Regions from separate parts of the Mesorhizobium sp. M0491 genome, predicted to be linked through region 1. Evidence: predicted binding sites of a transcription regulator. Region 1 holds the regulator's gene; the other holds the start of a gene.
The links. Region 1 encodes LexA, which represses DNA repair genes until DNA is damaged. Its sites were predicted from a motif close to TGTTCNNNNTGTGTTCNG; they were not measured.
Positions count from the first base shown of each region.

Region 2: NKI69_RS29935 (ImuA family protein) is a predicted target of LexA. The motif match lies at 2,937-2,954, and genes of this name have one in related genera.

Region 1 covers NZ_JAMYRE010000008.1:223,686-231,749, forward strand. The annotation lists gene NKI69_RS12990 (hormone-sensitive lipase) at 1-529, opposite strand, end outside; gene NKI69_RS12995 (AMP-binding protein) at 842-2,467, shown strand; gene kynA (tryptophan 2,3-dioxygenase) at 2,464-3,300, shown strand; gene kynU (kynureninase) at 3,383-4,630, shown strand; gene lexA (transcriptional repressor LexA) at 5,042-5,782, shown strand; gene NKI69_RS13015 (ComEC/Rec2 family competence protein) at 5,776-8,064, opposite strand, start outside.
Region 2 covers NZ_JAMYRE010000031.1:51,219-59,282, forward strand. The annotation lists gene NKI69_RS29925 (error-prone DNA polymerase) at 1-448, opposite strand, end outside; gene NKI69_RS29930 (DUF6504 family protein) at 445-1,920, opposite strand; gene NKI69_RS29935 (ImuA family protein) at 1,862-2,914, opposite strand; gene NKI69_RS29940 (metallopeptidase family protein) at 3,098-3,520, shown strand; gene NKI69_RS29945 (TetR/AcrR family transcriptional regulator) at 3,552-4,238, opposite strand; gene NKI69_RS29950 (hypothetical protein) at 4,414-5,082, shown strand; gene NKI69_RS29955 (DUF1737 domain-containing protein) at 5,069-5,275, opposite strand; gene NKI69_RS29960 (HpcH/HpaI aldolase/citrate lyase family protein) at 5,327-6,217, opposite strand; gene NKI69_RS29965 (DUF4153 domain-containing protein) at 6,671-8,064, shown strand, end outside.

The DNA.
Region 1 (8,064 bases):
GGCCTGAAATCGAAATGACGTGGCGTATGCGCCGCGCCACATCGGCAGCCAGCGGCGTTGATATCGTCACCATCCGGGTGGCAAGATGGCCGCCGGCCGAATGCCCGGTCAGCATCAGCGGTCCGTCGACCATTGCCGCCGCCTCGCCGATCGCCGCACCAATCTCCCTGACGATGCCGGCGATGCGTATGTTCGGGCACAGCGTGTAGGAGGGCATCGCCACGGCGAAGCCACTGCCGACCGCGCCATTGGCGAGGTGCGACCACAAGCTCTTGTCGGTCTCCAGCCAGTAACCGCCATGGATAATCACTACCAGCCCTTTGGGCGCGGCCCTGGGAAGGAAAAGATCGAGCCGATTGCGCGGTCCGTCGCCATAGGCGATGTCGAGCCGCGCCCGGCCCTGCGCCGACAGCGCATCGCGGAATGCTTGCGCTGGCTCCGCCCATGCAGACGGCCAGCGATCACTGCCGGCGATGTTGGCGCCGTTGGCATAGGCATCATCCCAATCGACGATGTGACGTTCGAACATCTGCGCCCTTCCCCAAAACGGCATCGCTACTTGCTAGCAATGGCCACCGCCATGCCATGCGTCAATGCCCTGAGCAAAAACATTTTAGGCTTGAAACAAATTTCGACTGGTGCGATCCTGCCCCGACGAACAGCCGACAATGGGAGGTCTGCTGTGCTGCCCAAAACCTGCAATGTGTACCCTTTCTGGGGGCATCCCCGAAGCAGGTGCGACGGCGACACCAAGCCTTCTCAAAAACAGGACTTTTAGATCCACCACAGCCAGCCAAGGCGCGTCGCGCACTGGCCAGGCAGCAGACGGGAGAGCGGCGACATGCTTGGGCCTTCAGCGCATATCGACACGTTCACGCGCGATCACCTGCCGCCGCCGGAGCAATGGCCTGAAATCCTGCTCGACGGCTTCGACTATCCCGAACGCCTCAACGCCGGTGTCGAACTGACCGACAGGCTGGTCGAAAAAGGTCTCGGCGACCACACCGCCCTCATCGGCAATGGCCGCCGCCGCACCTACAAGGAACTATCCGACTGGACGAACAGGCTGGCCCACGCGCTGGTCGAGAATTATGGCGTCGAGCCCGGCAACCGGGTGCTGATCCGCTCGGCCAACAACCCCGCCATGGTCGCCTGCTGGCTGGCCGCCACCAAGGTCGGTGCCGTGGTCGTCAACACCATGCCGATGCTGCGCGCCGGCGAACTCGCCAAGATCGTCGACAAGGCCGAGATCACCGTCGCGCTCTGCGACACCAGGCTGATGGACGAGATGACCGTGTGCGCCAAGGACAGCGCGTTCCTCAAGCAGGTCATCGGTTTCGACGGCACCGCCAACCATGATGCCGAACTCGATCGTGCCGCTCTCGACAAGCCGGTGACGTTCACCGCAGTCGACACGGGCCGCGACGATGTCGCCCTGCTCGGCTTCACCTCGGGCACGACAGGCGTTCCGAAGGCGACGATGCATTTCCACCGCGACCTCCTGATCATTGCCGACGCCTATGCACGCGAAATCCTGGAGGTGACGGCGGACGACATCTTCGTCGGCTCGCCGCCGCTGGCCTTCACCTTCGGCCTTGGCGGGCTCGCTATCTTTCCCCTGCGCTTCGGTGCGGCGGCGACGCTGCTGGAGCAGGCGACGCCACCCAACATGATCCACATCATCGAGACCTACAAAGCGACGATCTCCTTCACCGCGCCGACTGCCTACCGCGCCATGCTGAAGGCCATGGATGAAGGTGCCGACCTGTCGTCGCTGCGCGTCGCCGTTTCGGCCGGCGAAACCTTGCCCGCCCCGGTTTTCGAAGAGTGGACGCAAAAGACCGGCAAGCCGATCCTCGACGGCATCGGCGCCACCGAAATGCTGCACATCTTCATCTCCAACCGCTTCGATGACATGAGGCCTGCGTCGACCGGCAAGCCGGTGGGCGGCTATGAGGCGCGCATCGTCGATGACGAGATGCGCGAGGTGCCGCGCGGCACGACCGGCAGGCTGGCGGTGCGCGGCCCGACCGGCTGCCGCTACATGGCCGATGACAGGCAGAAGGAATATGTGCGCGACGGCTGGAATCTCACCGGCGACACCTTCACGCAGGACGAGGACGGCTTCTTCCATTTCGCCGCGCGCTCCGACGACATGATCGTCAGCGCCGGCTACAACATTGCCGGACCCGAGGTCGAGGCAGCACTGTTATCGCATCCGGATGTTTCCGAATGCGCGGTGATCGGTGCAGACGATGCCGAGCGCGGCCAGATCGTCGAGGCGCATGTCGTGCTGGCGCAGGGGGTGGCGCCTGACGCGTTGACCACCAAGCGCTTGCAGGACCATGTCAAAACGACGATCGCCCCTTATAAATATCCACGGTCAGTAAAATTCATCGCCGCTCTGCCCAAGACCCAGACCGGCAAGATCCAGCGCTTCCGGCTGCGCACGGAGAAAATCAATTGAGCGAGCCATACGATCCGGCGTCCGAAGGCGCCCAGATGTCGTTCAAGGAGCGCATGTCCTACAGCGACTACCTGCACCTGGAGAAAGTGCTGGAGGCCCAGACGCCGCTGTCATCGGCGCATGACGAGATGCTGTTCATCATCCAGCATCAGACCTCTGAACTCTGGATGAAGCTTGCTCTGCACGAGATTGGCGCCGCGATCCGTTCCATCCGCGCCGACCGGCTCGAGCCGAGCTTCAAGATGCTGTCGCGCGTTGCGCGCATCTTCGAGCAGCTGAACAATGCCTGGGACGTGCTGCGGACGATGACGCCCAGCGAATACACCGAGTTCCGCGACGCGCTCGGCCAGTCCTCGGGTTTCCAGTCCTGGCAGTATCGCGCCATCGAGTTCATGGCCGGCAACCGAAACCTGGCAATGCTCGGGCCGCACAAGCATCGGCCCGACCTGAGCGGGAAGCTGGAAGCGATCCTGGCCGAGCCGTCGCTCTATGACGAGGCACTGCTGCTTTTGGCGCGCAACGGATTCGACATCGGTGCCGATGCCAGGCGCACGGACTGGCGTGAGACGCGAACCGAGAATGAAGAGGTGCTGGTCGCCTGGCAGACCATCTACCGCGATCCGCAGCGCTACTGGATGTTCTACGAACTGGCCGAGAAGCTGGTCGACTTCGAGGATTATTTCCGCCGCTGGCGCTTCAATCATGTCACCACGGTGGAGCGCATCATCGGCCTGAAACGCGGCACCGGCGGCACGTCGGGTGCTTCGTATCTGAAGAAAATGCTCGAGGTCGTGCTGTTCCCGGAACTGTGGACGGTCCGCACCCGGCTCTGACATCATCGAAATGAGAACAGGCACACTGAGGGGACGCGCTGTGGCGGAAAACCCTTCGCGAACAACCGGGGACTGACCGACCATGAGTGGAATTCCTGATCTCGCCGCAGTCGAAGCGATGGATGCCACGGATCCGCTGCGGGCCATGCGCGACCGTTTCATTCTGCCGGAGGGGATGATCTATCTCGACGGCAATTCACTGGGGGCAGCGTCTCATGCCGTTTTCAGCGAGCTGCAGCAGGCGGCGACCCAAGAATGGGCCCAGGATCTCATCCGAGCTTGGAACACCGCCGGATGGTTCGAGATGCCAATCGAACTCGGCGACCAGCTCGGACGCCTGATAGGAGCCGCGGCCGGCCAGACCGTTGTCTGCGACACGACATCGACCAACATCTACAAGGTGCTGCATGCGGCGCTGGAGATGCGGCCCGGCCGGTCGGCCATCGTCGCCGAAGGTGACAGTTTTCCCACCGACCTGTACATCGCCGAAGGCGTGGCCTCGACCCGGGATGGCGTCCTGCTGCGCCTCGCGGGTGTCGACGCGCCGACCATCGAAGAGCTGATCGACGAAAACGTCGCGGTGGTGCTGGTCAATCACGTCAATTACAAATCGGGTGAACTGCGCGACATGGCGGCGCTGACGCGCAAAGCTCATGCGGCCGGAGCGCTGATCGTCTGGGATCTTTGCCACACCGCCGGCGCCCTGCCCGTCGAGCTCGATCACGCAAATGCCGATTTCGCCATCGGCTGCACCTACAAGTACCTCAACGGCGGTCCGGGCGCACCGGCCTTCATCTATGCCGCGCAGCGCCACCACGGCGATATCAGCCAGCCGCTCAGCGGCTGGTGGGGCCATGCGCGGCCCTTTGCCTTCGAACGGGGTTATGTTGCCGGCACCGGCATCCGCCGCTTTTTGTGCGGCACTCAGCCGATCCTGTCGATGCGGGCGCTCAAAGGCGCGCTTGCCATCTGGAATGACGTCGACATGGCGGCATTGCGAAAGAAGAGTGTCGCGTTGACAGAACTGTTCATCCAGCTCGTCGAAGCCAGGTGCGGCGCCTACGGTCTCACGCTGGAGACCACCCGCGACGCGACCAGGCGCGGCAGCCAGGTGTCGTTCCTTCACGATCACGGCTATCAAATCATGCGGGCGCTGATCGAGCGCGGCGTCATCGGTGATTTTCGTGCGCCATCGACCATCCGTTTCGGCTTCACGCCGCTCTATGTCGGCTACAAGGATGTGTGGCTGGCGGTTGAGGTGCTGGAGGATATTCTGCGCACGGGCGCATGGAAGGACCGCCGTTTCGCGGTCAAGGAAGCCGTTACCTGACGCAACGATCCCCGCGATCCACCGCCGCCGCCCTCACTGCCTGGCAGATGACGGAGGGCTGAATTTCCAGCCACAAATGCCAACAGACGTTGGCGTTTTGGCTCCGTTTCGTTCACGGCAAACGAACGTCCCGAAGATTGATATCGTCCTTTGTGGAGGTCGATAGACTAATAATGCCAAGCCTTGGGTCGAGGATGAGCCACAGGTCATTAACCATAATAATTTCAATGTGAGCAGGCGCATCGCCGTGCCTAGCGCCTGTTGATCGCGACCCGCTGGCAAGCGCCAAATAATTTCAGCAGCCTTAACAAATTCATTAAACTTTAAACGGTTGCAGAACACAACTGGAACAGATAGGGTTTGTTCTGGGTTTGTTTTTCGATTCTGGTTTCAGGTAACCTGGGGGCCGCCATGCTGACGCGCAAGCAACATGAACTGCTGATGTTCATCCATGAACGCCTGAAGGAGAGCGGCATTCCGCCATCCTTCGACGAGATGAAGGAGGCGCTTGACCTTGCCTCCAAATCCGGGATTCATCGGCTGATCACCGCACTTGAGGAGCGCGGCTTTATTCGCCGGTTGCCCAACCGGGCACGCGCGCTGGAAGTGCTGCGATTGCCGGACTCGATCGCGCCCGGTCTCAACGCGGCAAAGAAGTTTTCGCCAAGCGTCATCCAGGGCAGTCTCGGTCAGGGTGGCGCCCTTGGCCGGCAGATCAAGCCGGCGCCTTCGCGGATGCCCTCGCCCGGCAATGATGACGATGCGGTCTCCGCCGTGTCGATCCCGGTCATGGGCCGTATCGCCGCCGGTGTGCCGATCGATGCCATCCAGCATCAGACGCATTCGATCTCGGTGCCGCCGGACATGATCATGGGCGGCGCCCACTATGCGCTGGAGGTCAAGGGAGACTCGATGATCGAGGCCGGTATCTTCGACGGCGACACCGTCATCATCCGCAATGCCGACACGGCGAGCCCCGGCGAGATCATCGTGGCGCTGGTCGATGAAGAGGAAGCGACGCTGAAGCGGTTCCGCCGCAAGGGCGCTTCGATTGCTCTCGAAGCCGCCAATCCGGCCTATGAAACCCGTATTTTCGGCCCGGACAGGGTCAAGGTGCAAGGCAAGCTCGTCGGCCTGATCCGCCGCTACTGAGGCGGCTGTGGGTTGGCCGCTGGCTTCTCCGGTTTCTTGAAGGGTGCCAGCCCCCTTGCCTCACGAGAGTATTTGCGTTGCGTGTGCCAGGGCCGATATGGGCTGTCCACCGCGAAGCTGATCGTCGCCGGCGTGGTCGCCGATTGGCGATCGAAGAAGACCGCGGCACTGCCTTTGCGAGCCAGTTGCCGCTTGGTGATGACGAGAACCAGCGGATTGTGACAGGCGTCATACGCGGTGGCGTCATTGATGACGATCAGCTCGGCGAAGCCGCAGGCTTTCCAGGTGTCCTTGCGGTCCTCGACATAGGCAATGATCGCACCGGACATGTGCCTGGCCACGCAAACGCCTGAGGAGCAATAAAACGGCGATCCCAGCGGCAGATCAACGGCATCCGCGACATCGAATTGCCCATCGCTGTTGTCGAACACCTCTGGCACGACGATGGTTTCTGATGTCAGGGCGCGTTTCCAGTTGTCGACGGTGAATTCGTTCGGCCGTTCCCGGCTGACGGCAAGCTCGCCGCCACCGATCGGCAACGCCACCAGCCGGGCGTCTTCCGAGATCAGCACATCCGGCGTGCGCGTATCCGAGACGGTCAGCAAGCCTGCCAGCGCGAGTGGCAGAGCAGCGAGCCGCAGCCAAGTTGTCGCCATCGTCGCGATGACCAGGGCAATTGCCACCAGCAGGACCGAGTGTTGGGAAATCAGCCCGACTCCATCGACAGGCGAACGCTCGGAGATCCAGCCCGATATGGCGATCATCATCGTCAGGCCCTTGCCCATCAGGTAGAGAGCCGGCCAATCCAATCCGAAAGGCATCAGCAGCGCGCTGGCGACGGCCAGGAACATGACGACGGTGACGATCGGCATAACCGCGAGATTGGCAAACAGGCTGAGCGGCGACACACGCTGAAAATGCCAGATGGCAAACAGCGTCGTGGCGCTGCCGGCGATGATCGAGGTCATGGCAAGGCCGGTTGCCGCCAGCACGAACTTTCGCGTCAGGAAACCGGGCATGGATCGCTTTGGCGGCGGCGGCCTTGCTTTTCCCGCGCGGTGATCGGCCCAGCCGGCATAGGCGCCGACCAGAGCCGCGGTCGCGGCGAACGACATCTGAAAACTCGGGCCGACCACCTCATGCGGCGACACCACGATGACGGCGATCGCCGAGATCGCCAGATTGCGCATGGTGAGTGCTGCTCGATCGAACAGCACGGCAATCAGCATCACCGCCAGCATGATGAAGCTGCGCTCGGCGGCAACGACGACTCCAGAGATGATGAGATAGGCCGCGATCGAGAACAGCGCGGCGGCAGCGGCATACTTCTTGACCGGGCGACGCGCGGAAAAGTCGGGAAACAAGGCGAAGGCGCCGCGCAGCAATCCCATGATGGTGCCCGCGACCAGCGCCATGTGCAGTCCCGAAATGGAGATGATGTGGTAGATGCCGGTACGTCGCATCGCCTCATTGATCTCATCGGGAATGCCGGCGCGCACGCCGACGATGAGCGCCGCGGCGATCTCGCCTTCGGCGCCGCCGACGCTGGCCCTGATATGGTCGGCGATACCTTCACGGGCTTTTTCCACACTGGAGGAAATTCGGGCCGACAGCGGCATGTCGCCATCGTCGCTAACGACAAGCTTTGGATTGCCGAGAAAGAATCCGCTGCCGCCGATGCCGGCAAAATAGCTGTCGAAGGAGAAATCATAGCTGTCCGGCCGCACCGGCCCGGTCGGCGGCAAAAGCTTGGCATATCCGGTGATGAGGGAGCCGGCGGTCACGTCAGCCGGGATCTTGCGTGCCGAAAGCCGCACACGTTCCGGCGCATAGCGCAGTTTCGGCCTGGCGGTCGAGATCACGTCGATGGTCAACCGGATACGACCGCTCTCCATACGGTCGAGCGAAACGACGCGGCCGGTGACTTGCGTCGAAATTTCCGAGCCCAACATTTGTGTGCCCGCACGCCACGTCTCGACCTTGGCAGCAAGCAGTCCTAGGGCGCACAAAAGTGCGGCCATGGCGCACAGATGGGTCTTTGACCATGAACGCGAGACCAGCGCACAGATCCCCGTCAGAATGACAACCGCGACAGGTCTCGCAAAGTCAGGCTCCGCCGCCAGCGAAAAATAGCCGATCGCTCCGATCGCCAGGCAGACCGGCACCAGCAGGAAGGCCACGCCCCGGTCGAGTTCCAGGCTCGCCGCCGTGTTCACGCTGTGGCGCAGGCGAGGCAGTGATGTCAGGCTGATTTGCCGGCGCACGCGAACGATCCTGCCGGT
Region 2 (8,064 bases), on a different contig from region 1:
TGAGCAGCCGAAGCAAGGCGAGACCGTCCTGCGCCCCCGCCGACAGACCGGGCAGGACTGCCAGCGACATCAGATCCCCCCATTCGAGCAGGTCGCTGCGCTGGAGAAGGGTGGCGCCCTTTTCGTTCTCGTCGCGCAGATTGGCCTGGGTGAGCATGCGGCACAGATGCCCCCAGCCCTTGCGGTCCTGGGGATAGGCGAGGATGTCCGGCGTGCCGTCGCCAAAAACCAGCCGGCAGCCGGGATGATAGGAGAGTTTTTCGACCTTGGCCTGCTGCCAGGCGCGCACCACGCCGGCCACCGTGTTGCGGTCGGCAAGCCCGATCGCCGAGAAGCCCAGGAGCTTGGCCGCGACCACCAGCTCCTCCGGCTTGGAGGCGCCGCGCAGGAAGGAGAAATTCGACTGGATGCCGAACTCGGCAAAGGGAATGACGGTCAGCGCGTTCATGCGAAGACACCATGCATGAACCAGCGCGGCGGCACCTGCGTGTTGCCGTAAAGACCTTGCCGGTAAAGCCAATAGCGGCGACCATCGGCGTCCTCGATACGGAAATAGTCGCGGGTTGACGTGATCGGATCGCTCGCTGCCTCGCGCCACCATTCGGCGGCGATGCGTTCCGGCCCTTCGGCGCGCGTGACCCGGTAGAGCGCGCGCCGCCAGCGGAAGTGCAGCGGTGGTCCTTCCGGCATTTCAGTGGCCGGCACATCGATGGGTTCGGGCGAGCGGAACAGCCGGATCGGCCGTTCCGGCGGAAAAATGGTTTGTGGCGCCTGCAGCCTGTCCGGCTTCTTCGGCGGCGTGGTCCGGCGCGGCGCTTCGGTGAAGGGGATCGTCGCGACGGCACGCTCCGGCAGATGGCTTTCGACCGCGACCGGCCGGAGAACCGCCCCCTCGCCGAGCCGGGCGCGGATGCGGTCGGCGAACAGCGCGATATCGGCACCGTCGTCGGTCGTTTCGCCAGTCAGATCGGCCTGCTGCATGTCGAAGGTGGCTGCCGCCAACACCGAGAGCCGCACCAGATCGAAACCATAGCCGGCATCGATATCCTGTTCGAGCGCGGCCAACCTTTCATGGAACAGTTTCTGGATCAGCATGGGTTCGCGCATCGGCCGCGAGGTGCCGAGGGCGATGCGGCTGACGGCGCCGTCGACGCGAAAGAGCAGCAGCGCCAGTGTCCTGGCACCCTCGCCGCGGCGCTCGAGATCGGTTTTCAAGGTCGCCGCCAGCATGCCCACCAGCCGTTCGATGTCCTCGGTCAGGGTGACGGGTTCGGCGAGGTGGCGTTCGACCGAAAGCGGCGCGACGGGAAGGCGCGGCGAGACTGCCTCGTCGAGGCGGCCAAGCGCCTGATCGAGGCGCAGGAGCAGCAAGGTGCCAAAGCGGCGGGCGAGCGGCGCGCGCGGTGCCGCCATGACGGCGCCCGCCGTGCGCAGGCCGACGCTTTCCAGGCTGGTGCGGGTCGCCGGTTCGATGCGCAGCGCGGCCAGCGGCAGGGGTGCCAGCAGCGCTTCCTCCTCGCCTGACACAACGATGCGGTCGCCGCAAAACCGTGCCGCCGCCCAGGCCGCGCCCGGCGTCGCGGCAAGCCCGGCACGGACATCGAAACCCTGATGGAAGAAGCGCGACAGGATGTCGTCCAGCATGGCACGTTCGCCGCCGAACAGATGGGTGCAGCCGGTGACGTCGAGAAACAGGCCGTCCGCGCCATCCAGCGCCACCAGCGGGGTGTAGCGGTCGCACCAGTCGGCAAGGCCTTCGAGCAGGCGGCGGTCGGCTTCCGGATCGGCCTCGACGATGTCGATCGACGGATGCATGGCGCGCGCATCGGCGATGCCCATGTCGCGCTTCAGGTGCAGCGCCTCAGCCCGCTCGTCGAGGGCCGAGATGCGCTGTGCGTTGCGGTCGCGATGGCTGATCACGAGCGGCGGGTGAGATGGGTGATCCGACGGCCGGGAACGCCAGGACCGCCCCAGACGCTGGCGCAGGACCCTTTCCGCCGCCAGATAGGGAAACCACAGGGACAGGATTCTTTGGCCGGTTTCTTCCCCCACCTGCTCCTTCGTCGCCCGCTCTTTCGTCGCCCGCTCTTTCGTCGAATGCGCATTCATCGGGATTCCACTCCAGTGTGAATTGTCCAGGCAGGGCCGTGCGGCTCTTGCCGATGGTGAGGGTGAAGGCCGGGCGGCCGATCGAGCCGGCCAGCGGCCCGGCGATGGTGTCGCGCGGCACCGCCGGTGCCGACGTGACGATGAGGCGGACGGGTGCCGCCGTCGGTTCGGGCTCGGCCGCCTGCCGCAGCAGGAACACCGGGCGGCCGGCCGCTTGCGCCCTTGCATGCAGCCGGCGTGTCGCGGTCAGGTCAAGCCGCTGCGGATTGCCGCGAATTTCGAGGATGACCGCGGCGAGCGCCGTCATCCGGGCCGCCTCCTCGGCGACCCACAGCGCATCGACAAGTCTCGGTGCCTCGGAAAACAGCAATTGCTCCGGCTCGATGCCGAACGAGGCGTGAAGCCCCCTGGCATAGGGAAAGCCGGCCTCGCGAAAGATCTCCGATGTGCCGATCCACAGCACCGGCAGCCCCGGCGTTTGCTTGAGGATCAGGCTTGTGAGCGACAAAGCGAAGCCGGCGACGGCCCCGGCATCGCGGGTTTGCGTGCCATGGATTTCGCTCAGGGCGGCCTTCGGCAGGCCGCCGCTCAGGGCGGCGTCGAGGCGCTCGACGCCAATAGGCAGGAACGCATCCGGCAACGCCGCGGCAATGCCACGCCGGACGATTGTGAGATCGGTGTTGACGTCGGCATCAAAGGGCGCGGCGGCCGGCGCAGCCAAGCGCTCGGGCAGCGTTCCCTCGATTTTCGCGATCTGGCGGCGCAGGGCAAAAACAGTCTCCCGCGCCACGGCGGTCATCGCCATGACGGTCAGCTTCCACTCACATTGTTCCTGTTATGTTCCCTATAGATTCCAGAGCGCATCCCAAGAGTCAAGCAGACACATGGGGAATTTATTCCTCTCCGCGCGGATGGCGCAGGCGCATCGGCCCGTGTCATTTGCCGATTACGGTGCGAAAGCCTATATGCCGGGATCAAAGGACAAAGCATGGCCCGCATCTACAAGACCCGCACCTGGCACGACGAACTCTCGCCCTCGATGGACGAAATGGAGTTCCTGGCGCTGGAGGCGTACGCCCATCTGCCGGAGGATTTTCGCAAGCTGACCGGCGAGATCGTTATCCAGATCGCCGAATTCCCGACCGACGAGATCATGGACGATCTGTCGCTAGAAACGCCGTTCGACCTGCTCGGTCTGTTCGAGGGACGCGGCATCGCCGAGCGCTGGAACCCGCAGACCGGCGAAGGCCCAAACCGGATCACGCTCTATCGCCGCGCCATCCTCGACTACTGGTCCGAGAACGAAGAGACGCTGGGCGACATCGTCACCCACGTGCTGATCCACGAGATCGGCCACCATTTCGGCCTGTCGGACGATGATATGGAGAAGATCGAAGAGGCGGCGGAATAGCTGGTTCCTGCGTCGCGTGAAATGTCCATTCCTATCCAGTCGGTCCACAACCCAGCGGCGGCAAGGGTTTCTGGGATCCCGCTTCAGATAGGTTGGTCATTCGGCTGATGAAAAGATGCAGCGCCTTGCGCACGGCGAGCGATGGCGGCTCGGACGGATGCCACTCCGGAAAATGACCATCAACCACCATTCGTGCCAACCCATAGACAAAGGCACGAGCGGCAAGAACCAGATGATCGAAATCCGCGTTCGCAGCCAGTTGACCCTGGTGTTGCGCTTGGGTCAGCAGGTCGATCATCTTCCGGCGAATGGCCTCATTCTGACCGCGAAGACTGTCCGACGCGTCGAAATCAATCAGGGTTCGGGAACTGATGATCTGGAAATGCGTGGGATTGGCGATCGCCCATTCCAGATAGCCTTGTCCGATTGCTTCGAAGGCCACGATGGGATCCGCGCTGTCGACTGCTGAAAGTGCATTGGCAACGGCCTCTGTCAGCCGGTTCATGGCCTGTTCGGCGACCGCGGTCAGCAGCGCTGTTTTCGACTGAAAATGCCGGAAGGGGGCGCCGGGGGAAACGCCGGCCCGCTTTGCGGCTTCGCGCACGCTTACATTGTCGGGGCCGCCTTCCTCGACAAGTTGAATTGCAGCATCGATCAACGTGTCCCGCAAATGGCCATGGTGGTAGCCGGTGCGGTGAGGCGTCTTGGCGTTTGCCATCTCTTCTCCTTCGTTTTCGTTCCGGAGGCCTGCTTCACGCATCTGTAGCACGATCCGCGATTTATGTAATCACTGTTTACAATGCAGGCAAGAGCATGTAAGCAGTGATTACAGATGGGATCGGAACAGGCCTGCGGTCTTCGCGGCTCCCGTTTTCCCGGATGAGGAAACGAAGATGCTTGCCAGAACCGCCGAACCCCGCCGTCCGCAATCGCTCATTTCGCTGAGGAGTTCAGCCGAAGAACCTCAGCGCAAGGAAAATTCCACTATCCAGTCGAGCACTCCGCTCTATCGGCTTGCCGCCGTCGCCGGGGTGGGAAGCGCGCTCATTCTTCTGGTCAACGCAGCCAAACGCAGCGCGCTCATCGCGACCACCGATCTGACGCAACTTCTCGCACCGGTCGCCGAGATATTGGCGCTTGGTCTTGTCGTCGGCCTGTTTCTTGCGTTTGGCCGGCGCGCGGGCCTGTTCGGCACCATCGCGTTTGTCATCAACTTCGTTGCACTGGCAAGTTTGGTCGGTGTGGAAGTGGTGATCAATCTCGTATTTTCGAAACTTCCGCTGACAACCATCATCGATCTGCGCGCTGGCCCTCTCGGGCTGGCTCTGGTCGCCAGTTCGGTTCTTTTTCTGCTTGGGACGCTGGCGTTTGTAATCTCTCTTGTCGTTGCAAGAGGCGTGCCGCGCATTCCGCTCGCCCTCTATTTCATTGGCGCGGCGCCTATCGCGCTCCGTGCGTTCGTGCCGGAGTGGGCTCTTGACCTGGGCCTGGTGACGCTTGCGGCAGCCATCGCCTGGCTGGCCGGCTGGCTGTGGATGCGAGCGGAGCCTACCAGTCGCTGAGCTTCGTATCGGGTCCGTATTCCTGGCCGTCTATATCCTTGACCACGGCCTGGCCGCAACGCATCGCTTTGGCCTTCTTGTCGTAGGCATAAGTCGGCGAGCCGAACAGGTGCCAGCCCTTGTTCAGCGCCGCCGTCACCTTGTGGCAGAAGCTGGCATCGTCCGGAGCGGACAGAAAGCGGTAGAGTTTCATTGTTCAATTCCTGTCGTGAGTAGCTATAGCTCGCCCGCATCCATCGAGCATTTATGACCCGATGGCGGCTGCCTTCGCCAGCAGTTTTTCGGCCTGCGCCAAGTGCAGCCGCTCGACCATCCTGCCGTTCAGCGCGATCACGCCCTTGCCGGCATTTTCCGGCAGCGCGAAGGCTTCCTTCACCGAGCGCGCCTCGGCCACCGCTTCCATGGACGGCGCAAAGGCTCGGTTCGCGGCTTCGATCTGGGCCGGGTGGATAAGGCTCTTGCCGTCGAACCCCATGGCTGCGGCTTCCGCGCATTCATGTGTGAAAGCGTCGAGGTCACGAAAATCGTTGGAGACGCCGTCGAGCATGTCGATGCCGCCGGCGCGCGCGGCCAGCACCATCTGCATCAGCCATGGCACGAGGTAGCGTCGATCAGGCGTTGCCAGAATGCCGGTCTCCTTGACCAGATCATTCGTTCCGGCAACGAAACAATTGAGCCGAGAGGCCGGATCACGGCTAAGCTCGGCGATGGCGCCGATGTTGAGCAGCGCCTTGGGCGTCTCGATCATCGCCCATATTTTCACGCTGTCGGGAGCAAAATTGTCGTCGAGCACATCGCCGGCCTCGAGCAGGTCGCGCGGCGTGTCGACCTTGGGCAGAAGGATGCCGTCGGGTTCGCAGCTTGCGGCAGCCAGCAGGTCGTCGGCGCCCCATTCGCTTGATATCGCATTGATGCGGACGATCATCTCGCAGCGTCTGCCAATATGGCTGGCAACGGGATGGCCGGCGAAAATGCTGGCCAGTTTTTCGCGGGCAGTGATCTTGTCGGCCGGAGCGACGGCGTCTTCCAGGTCGATGATGACTGCGTCGCAGGCAAGCTGCGCGATCTTGGCCAAGGCCTTGTCGTTGGAGGCCGGGATGTAGAGCACGGAGCGGCGCGGGCGATAGGTTTCCATGGGTGATCTATGCCGCCTGCGGTTGTTGGAGGCAAGCGCGCAGGGCTGTGCGCCCACCCTCCCCCTTGTGGGGAGGGTCGCTGCGAAGCAGCTGGGTGGGGGCGCGGCGCCGCGCCCGGGCGCCCCGCCCCCCGCGCCGCCGGACCCCCACCCGGACCTGCGGTCCGACCTCCCCACAAGGGGGAGGTAGACGCTCGGCGTCCCGACCCTGCACGAAAACTGCACATGCCTGCGGAAAACCTCCTCGCATCCGCCCCACCCTTTCCCCGTCGGCCTGACAAACAGGCGGCATGCAAAAGCGAGCAAAACCCAATTGGTTCCTGCCTCACCGGCTGCGCAGCGAAGGCTGGTGGCTGGCCGATCGCCGCGCGCGAACGCCACGGCGATCCTCATTCCCTTTGTCCGCAGAACCCCGCCGGCAATCCGGCCGGACGCCATCAGGAAGGCCAGGTCATGATATCCTTCTTCACCGCCGCGCCGAGCTATTGCAGCCGCTTCGGTGTCGCCATCCTGCTGGCAGCACTTGCGGATTCTCTCTTTTATGGCCAACCCGCCGGCATCACGGTTTTCCTGTTTGCCACCCTGATTGCCGCCGCGGTGGTCGCCGTGCATCCCGCGGCCTTCAGCGACGGCAGGGTCTGGCTCAAGCCCGCCGCCTTGCTTGTCGCGCTGCTGCCGCTGGCTGAAAACGTCAGCACCCTGTCGGTTTCGATCGCGCTGGCGGCGCTGACCGTCTTTGCGCTTTCGCTGAGCGGGCGGCTGCGGCACAGCATCGCCCGCATTGCCGGCCAGATCGCGCTGTTCGGGCTGGCGGCGCCGTTCCGCTTCGCCAATGATTTCATCCGCTGGCGCAAGACGGCGCGCCGGTTCGGCCGACGGCGCATCCGGCTGGCGGCGATCGCTGTCTGGGTGATGCCGCTGACGCTGGGCGCGGTCTTCCTGGCGCTGTTCGGCGCCGCCAACCCGGTGATCGACTACTGGCTGTCGCTGATCGACCTCGTGAGGCTGCTCGATCTTATCCAGCTGGCGCGGATTGCCTTCTGGCTGTTCGTGCTAGCTGCTGTCTGGGCTTTTCTGCGGCCGCGCCTGCCGCGCCTGGTTCGTCGCATCCCGCACGCGGCGCCGGCCGTCAGCGCTCAAGCCGACAAAACCGTCACCACCATCGAAGACATCCTATTCGGCAAGGCCGCCATCCTGCGCGCCCTGATCATCTTCAACGTCCTGTTTGCGCTGCAGACGGCGCTCGACGCCACCTATCTGTGGGGCGGGGCGGCCCTTCCGGACGGGCTGAGCTACGCGGCCTACGCGCATCGTGGCGCCTATCCCTTGATCGTCACCGCGCTGCTTGCCGCCGGCTTCGTGCTGGCGGCGCTGCGGCCAGGCAGCGAGACCTCGGCCGATCCGCTCATCCGCCGGCTGGTCTATGCCTGGGTGGCGCAGAACATCATGCTGGTCATTTCGTCGATCCTGCGGCTCGACCTCTATGTCGGCATCTATGCGCTGACCTATTGGCGCGTCGCCGCCTTCGTCTGGATGGGGCTGGTCGCATCGGGGCTTGCCCTGATCATCGCCCGCATCGCACTGGGAAAATCCAACGAATGGCTGCTGTCCGCCAATCTTCTGACGTTATCTCTGGCGCTTTATGCCGGCTGTTTCATCAATTTTGCAGCGACGATCGCCAACTACAATGTCGACCATTCCCTCGAAATGACCGGCCAGGGCATTCCCCTAGACGCCTGGTATCTTCACTCGCTCGGTCCGGGCGCGTTTCCCGCACTCGATCGGTTCCTCGAGCAGCAGGGCAAGACGGCGGCCGCCGGCACGGACCGCGAACTGGCTGGCGTGCG